DNA from 2 places in the Microbacterium sp. NPDC055910 genome. Region 2 is predicted to be linked to the other one. Evidence: riboswitches for the same ligand, from Rfam matches in the RefSeq annotation. Region 2 holds a riboswitch; the other holds the start of a gene.

Region 1 (3,400 bases), on a different contig from region 2:
CGTCGACGCGGCGGGAGATCTCGTCCTCGGGCAGGCGCAGCGCTCGCGGTCCGATCTCGAGCTCGCCGCGCACGGTGCGTCCGAGGAGCTGGTGCTCGGGGTCCTGGAAGACGGTGCCGATGCGGGTCAGCAGCTGCCGCGACGCCCAGCCGATCGGCGAGTCGCCCGCGCCGTCAGCGAGCAGCGGGTGCGCCCGCAGGGATCCGGATGCCGGTGGCAGCAGGCCCGCGAGCGTGAGGCCGAGCGTGGACTTCCCCGCGCCGTTGGGGCCCGTCACGGCGAGGGCCGCGCCGGCGCGCACGTCGACCTCCAGGCCCGTCGCGACGGCGCGTCCGCGCACGCGCTCGACGGCGAGGTCGCGCGCTTCGAGCAGCACGGCACCGGCGGGTCGCGGCGGCGCGGGCGGGTGCGCGGGCGGATGCCCGGGAACCCACACGCCGCCTGCCGCGAGCTCGACGGCGCGACCGCGCAGCACGTCGTCGACGGGTCCGTCGGCCACGACGCCGCCCGCACCCAGCACGATGACGCGGGTCACCAGCGGCAGCCACACCTGGACGCGGTGCTCGACGACGACGAGGGTCGCGTCGTGCGCGTCGAGCATCGCGGCGACGGCGGCGCGCACTTCTCCGACCCCGTCGGGGTCGAGGTTGGCCGTGGGCTCGTCGAGCAGCACGAGCCCGGGGCGCATCGCGAGCGCGCCGGCGAGCGCGAGGCGCTGCTTCTGGCCGCCGGACAGCTGCTTCGTCGGCCGGTCGAGCGGCACATCGAGGCCGACGGCGTCGAGCGAGCTCGCGACGCGCCGCCAGATCTCCTCGCGCGGGATGCCGAAGTTCTCGCAGCCGAACGCGACGTCGTCGCCGACGCGGGCGAGGATCACCTGCGAGTCGGGGTCCTGCAGCACAAGTCCCGCCCGGCCTCGTACTGCCGCGGCCGGCACGCCGTCGATGAGCAGCTCGCCCTCGGACTCGCCCTCCTCCTCGCCGCCGAGCACGCCCGCCAGGCCGTGCAGGAGCGTCGACTTGCCCGATCCCGACGCCCCGAGCAGCAGCACGCGCTCGCCGGGCTCGATGCGGAAGGTCGCCTCGCGCACGGCCCAGGCGTGACGCGACGCGTGGCGCCACCCCCACCCGCGCGCCTCGACGACGGCGGGGCCGGAGACGGTGCTCATCACGGCTAGACGCGCACGCGTGCCGCGCGCCCCGACGCGAACCGGTCGAGCGCCCCCGTCGCGGCGAGCCCGCGGGCGAGCACCCACGACAGCGCGCCCGCGATCACGGCACCCGAGAGGAGCGTGCTGATCATGTAGATGACCGTGAAGGTCACATCTGCTCCGGGGTACCACAGGAGCAGGTTGTTGATCCCGCCGGTCAGCGCCGCACCCGCGCCCGCCAGCACGGCAACGGGGAACGACCAGCGCTTGTAGAGGAAGAGCAGGAAGATCAGCTCGGCGCCGAGGCCCTGCACGAGACCGGCCTCGATCGTGAGGAACCCGCCCCACGTGTTGCCGACGAGCGCCGAGACGACGGCGGCGAGCGTCTCGGTGTAGATCGCGGCGCCGGGCTTTCGGATGATGAGCGCGCCCAGCACGCCGGCGAAGAGCCAGGGGCCGTCGAGCAGACCCTGGATGCCCGGCGCGAGCGGTTCGAGCAGCGTCTTGGGCCCGAGATAGCCGATGTTCCACAGCAGGAAGATGAGTCCCGACGCGACGCCGATGACGCTCGCGACGACGATGTCGACGACTCTCCAGCGCAGCCTGCGGACGTTCGTGGACCGGGTGGATGCGGACGTGACGGTGTGCATCGGATGCTCCTCCCTGCGCCGGCATGATCCGGATCAGGTTCGACGGTCGAAGCGTGGGTCGCTTCCTCTCAGCCCGGCTCACCGGACTCCCGTGGTTGTGCCGATGAGTATAGCCGCCCGCCGCGCGTTGTACCGTAGGCGGGTGGCCCCCGACATCACCCCACCGCCCTCGCGCCGTGCCCTGCGCAATCAGGCGGCCATGCGCGCGGTGACGGCGACCCTCGAGGCCGATGAGGCGCCGACGGCGTCGGCGACGACGACCGACGTGACGCTCCCCTCTCCTGATCTGCCGCGCACGAGCACGGACGCGCCCGCCATCACCGCCGGCGCACTGTCGGGTCGGCGAGCCCTCGCGTGGGTCGACTCCGCTCGGGTGGGGATGTCGCCGGTGCCCGCCGAGCCCGGCCCCGATCTGCTCGGACGGGGTCCGCGCCGGTCGCCGCTGCGCGCGGGTGTGCTCGTCCCCGCCTCGCTCGTCGCGCTCGTCGTGGGGGCGTATGCCGCCACCACGCTGCTGTGGCCCCTGCACGCCGTCGCGCCGACGATCGAGGCGATCGGCGTGCAGCCCGTCGCCGCGGCGGAGGCCGCTCTGCCCTGGCCCGACGTCGGCGCCGCCGCCGTCGCGGTCGACGGCTTCGACACGCAGCTCGCGTCGATGCCCGAACCGCTCAGCATCGCGAGCATCACGAAGGTCGTCACGGCACTCGCGGTGCTCGAGGAGATGCCGCTCGAACTCGGCGAGGCGGGGCCCGAGTACCGGTTCACGGGGTACGACCGAACGCGATACTGGCAGTACCGCGCCAACGGCGAATCGGCGCTCGATGTTCCCGTCGGCGGGGCCCTGACGCAGTACCAGATGCTCGAAGGCATGCTCATCGCCTCGGGCAACAACTACGCCGACCGCCTCGCAACGACGCTCTGGCCGACCGACGAGATCTTCGCGGAGGCGGCGAACGGATGGCTCCGCACGCACGGCGTCGAGGGCATCGAGGTCGTCGAGCCCACGGGACTGGACCCGCGCAACATCGCGACCCCCGCCGCCCTGCTGACCCTCGCGCAGAAGGCCCTCGCCCACCCCGTCATCGCCGAGATCGTCGCCAAGCGCTCCGTCGACCTTCCGGGCGTGGGCGTCATCGAGAACACGAACCGGCTGCTCGAGGATGCCGGCGTCATCGGCGTCAAGACGGGCACCCTGGACACCTGGAACGTGCTGACGGCGAAAGACGTCATGGTGGGCGAGACCCCCGTGCGCGTGTACGCGTCGGTGCTGGGACAGCCCGACGGCGACGCCCGGGTCGCCGTCTCACGCGCCCTCTATGCCCAGATCGAGACCGAGCTGCAGCCGCGGCCCTCGGTCGAAGCGGGCACGACGGTGGGCCGGGCGACGACCGCGTGGGGCGCGAACGTGCCGATCGTCACCGCCGAGGATGCCGCCGTCGTGCTGTGGAACGGCAGCGCCGCCGCCGTGTCGACCGCGTTCGACCTCGGTGACGCACGCGCGAAGGGCGCCACGGTCGGCGAACTCTCGGCCGTCGGCCCGCTCGATCGCGCCGCCGTGCCGCTGCGTCTTTCCGACGACATCGCAGATCCGGATGCCTGG
Region 2 (3,400 bases):
CGCCGTCGAAGAGGATCCGGCCGGCATCGGCGACGAGCTCACCCGTGAGCAGCGAGAGGAGCGTCGACTTGCCGCTGCCGCTCGGGCCGATCAGGCTCACGATCTCACCGGGCGCGACCGACAGAGTGAGGTCATCGAGCACCGGCATCCCGTCGAAGCCTTTGCGGATGCCGGTGAGTTCCAGGCCGCCGACGTTCATCGCAGTGCACCCTTCTCGACGCGCAGCCAGGGCAGTACGAGGCGTTCCACCAGACCGACGAGCCCGTAGAGAAGGAGTGTCAGCACCGAGCTGACCGCGACGGCCGCGAGCACCAGATCCGTTCGGAACACGTTCTTCGCGCTCTGCATGTAGACGCCCAGGCCCGAGACGGCGCCGGCGTACTCCGCGAAGATCGCGCCCACGACGGCGTAGGTGATCGAGATGCGCAGCGAGGAGAAGAACGACGGCATCGCCGTGGGCAGCCGGACCATGCGGAACACGGTGCGTGTGCCCGCCCCCATCGAGCGCAGCAGGTGCTCGGCGTCGGGATCGGCGGAGGCGAAGCCGCGCATGAGTCCCACCACCATCGGGAAGAACGTGACGAACGCGACGAGCAGCACCTTCGGCAGCAGACCGAACCCGAACCACAGCACGACCAGCGGCGCGAGCGCGATGAGCGGCAGGGTCTGGCTCACGATGAGCAGCGGCATCACCGCCCGCCGTCCGAGCGCGAAGAAGTCGAGCGCGGTCGCGGTGAGGAATGCGACCGCGATCGACAGCGTGAAGCCCAGTGCGGTCGCGGTGAGCGTGGGGATCGTGTGGCGCAGCAGCACCTCCCGCTCGCCGAACCCCTGCTCGAGGATCCGGGTCGGCGAGGGCAGGACGCCGGCCGCGACGAGGCCCGCGTTCGCCACGACCTCCCACAGAACGAGGATCGTCAGTGCGGCGGCGATCGGGGGCAGGACGACGCCGACGGTGCCGCGCATCCTGCTCACTCGAGGTAGTCGGTCGAGTAGTACTCCGACCAGTCGGGCGCCTCGGTCACGACCGCCCCCGCGGCATCCGTCAGCACACCGTGGGCGATGAGGAACGCGCCGAAGTCCTCCCACTTCTGGGGCACGGCCTCGCCGATCGCGACGCCGTCGGCGACGAAGTACTCCTCCGCGAGCAGGGTCGCGCTGCGCGTCACGAGCTCTTCCGCGGCGCCCAACGTGTCGGAATTGGCCTCGATGAGGATGCGAGCCGCGTTCTCGGGCTCGGCGGCGGCATACGCGTAACCGCGCTGCACGGCTGAGACGAACGCCCGAGCCGTCTCGGGGTTCACCTCCAGGTAGGCGTCGCTCGAGACGATCCCCGTCGACTGCAGGTCGGGCACGCCGTAGTCCTGGTAGCGGAACGCGCGGTAGGGGTGACCGTCGATGTCGGCCTGGATGTCCTGCCACGTCGAGACCGAGAGCGTGAAGTCGATGCGCTGCTGACTCAGCGCCTCATAGGCGCCGGTGTCGAGCACGACCTCTTCGAAGTCGCCGTCGCCGCCGTCGCCCTGGATCACGGCACGCGCGAGCGCGCCGTAGAGCGGCGAGCCGAAGCCGCCGAAGACCCCGCCGTCGAGGTCCGCGGGGCGCTCGATGTCGTCGCGGTCGCCGAGGAGCACCAGTTGGCCCGTATCGGACTGCGTCACCTGGAAGACCGATACGACGTCTCGACCCGCCGTGCGAGCCAGCTGCACGCCCGCTTGACCGGCCAGCCCGAAGTCCGCCGACCCGGCAGAGACCAGCTCGGGCACCGAGGTCGAGGCGTACGGCAGGATCTCGACGTCGATCCCCGCCTCGTCGAAGTATCCGAGCGCATCGGCGACGTACACGCCGATGTGGTTGGTGTTCGGCGCCCAGTCCAGGGCGAACGTGACCTTCTCGAGGTCGTCGGGCGAGTCCGCCGACCCGGCTGCGCAGCCGGTGAGACCGAGCGCGACGATGGAGATGGATGCCGCGAGGGCGTGGAGTTTTCGCATGGGTGTGCCCCTCTGATCGGGCACGGGTGAAGAAGAGATGCCTCCCTGCGCTGGCATTATCCAGATCAGGTTCGACGGTCGAAGGTTGGGACCTTCCTCTCAGCCCGGTCTACCGAGCTCCCGTGTACCGACGAGCGTAGCCGAGATCCGCAGAAGGGCTATCGTGGTGCGTCATGCCCCCCGTGATACATCAGAACGCGCTCACTCCGACCGAGTACGGGGTGGGCGCGCGCTTCACCCTCTCGGTCTACGACTCCGCCTACGTCGACATCATCCTGGGTGCGCTCGCGACCGCCGACGCGAGCGCCGTGACCGTCGACACGACCGACATCTCCACCTTCGTGGGCGGCGCCGAGAACGACGTGCTGCGCTATCTGCGCGACGTCATCGCCTCCGCGTCCTCCGGCGGAGCGCACGTGTCCGCGGCGATCCTGCTCTCCCGAGGCTGCCCCGGCGAACTGCAGTGCGAGCTTCCCGCGGGGGTGGATGCGATCGGCGCCGAACCGGTGCAGCTCGCGGCCACCGGCATCCGTGCACGCGCCCACTGGTCGCTGTATCCCCTGCTCGACGGCGGTGCCGACGGCGATCACATGACGGCGATCTACGACGCGATCGAGCACGCGAAGGAGATCGGCGTGTACGCGGGTTCGGACCACTACGCGACGCGCCTGGACGGCGACCTCGCCGACGTGCTGACGACCGTCGCGAACGCCTGGATCGCGGTGGGACGAACCGTGCAGCACGTGACGACCCACGTCACGATCTCGATCAACAGTCCGACTCTCGCGGCGAGCTGACGTGGCGAGGCAGATGCACCTCGTCGCGATGGTGAATCCGCCGACGAGCCAGTATGCCGAGAACTGGCGCAACCCGCTCGGGCGGGCCGACTGGCTGCGCGGCGAATTCTTCGCTGACCTGGGGCGGATGCTGGAGCGCGGCCGGTTCGACATGATCTTCTTCGCCGACGCACTGGCGGTGCCCGAAGCCGCGGACGGCACGGTCGACACGACCCTGGCGACCGGCGGGAAGGGCAGCATCTACCTCGATCCGATCTCGCTCATCTCGCTCGTCGCGGGAGTGACGAGCCGGATCGGGCTCGGCGCGACCGTGTCCACGAGCTTCGCGCCGCCGTACACGATCGCGCGGCAGCTCCTGACCGTCGACCAGCTGTCGGGTGGACGCGTCGCGTGGAACATCGTGACCTCCACGACGAACGCCGAGGCCCGCAATCACGGGCGTGAGAGCATCGCGGGGTCGGCCGCTCGGTACGACAAAGCCGACCGGGTCGCGGAGACGGTCGTGGATCTGTGGAAGAGCTGGGATGCGGACGCACTCGTGCTCGACCGCGAAGCGCGCCGGTTCGCGGATCCGGACCGCGTGCACCGAGTGCCGGCGCGCAACGCCGACCT

Evidence for each region. Region 2 has a riboswitch for thiamine pyrophosphate ahead of ACFC3F_RS00200 (ABC transporter substrate-binding protein). Riboswitches for the same ligand answer to the same signal wherever they lie in the genome.
Region 1: it holds a riboswitch for thiamine pyrophosphate, as region 2 does, so the genes downstream of both, ACFC3F_RS03740 (ECF transporter S component) here and ACFC3F_RS00200 (ABC transporter substrate-binding protein) in region 2, are expected to answer to the same signal.

What each region holds. Positions count from the first base shown of each region.
Region 1 covers NZ_JBHJZS010000005.1:4,979-8,378, forward strand. The annotation lists gene ACFC3F_RS03735 (ABC transporter ATP-binding protein) at 1-1,168, opposite strand, end outside; gene ACFC3F_RS03740 (ECF transporter S component) at 1,174-1,800, opposite strand; TPP riboswitch at 1,794-1,903, opposite strand; gene ACFC3F_RS03745 (D-alanyl-D-alanine carboxypeptidase) at 1,943-3,400, shown strand, end outside.
Region 2 covers NZ_JBHJZS010000001.1:41,149-44,548, reverse strand. The annotation lists gene ACFC3F_RS00210 (ABC transporter ATP-binding protein) at 1-199, opposite strand, end outside; gene ACFC3F_RS00205 (ABC transporter permease) at 196-966, opposite strand; gene ACFC3F_RS00200 (ABC transporter substrate-binding protein) at 972-1,991, opposite strand; TPP riboswitch at 2,016-2,125, opposite strand; gene ACFC3F_RS00195 (YkoF family thiamine/hydroxymethylpyrimidine-binding protein) at 2,165-2,788, shown strand; gene ACFC3F_RS00190 (NtaA/DmoA family FMN-dependent monooxygenase) at 2,790-3,400, shown strand, end outside.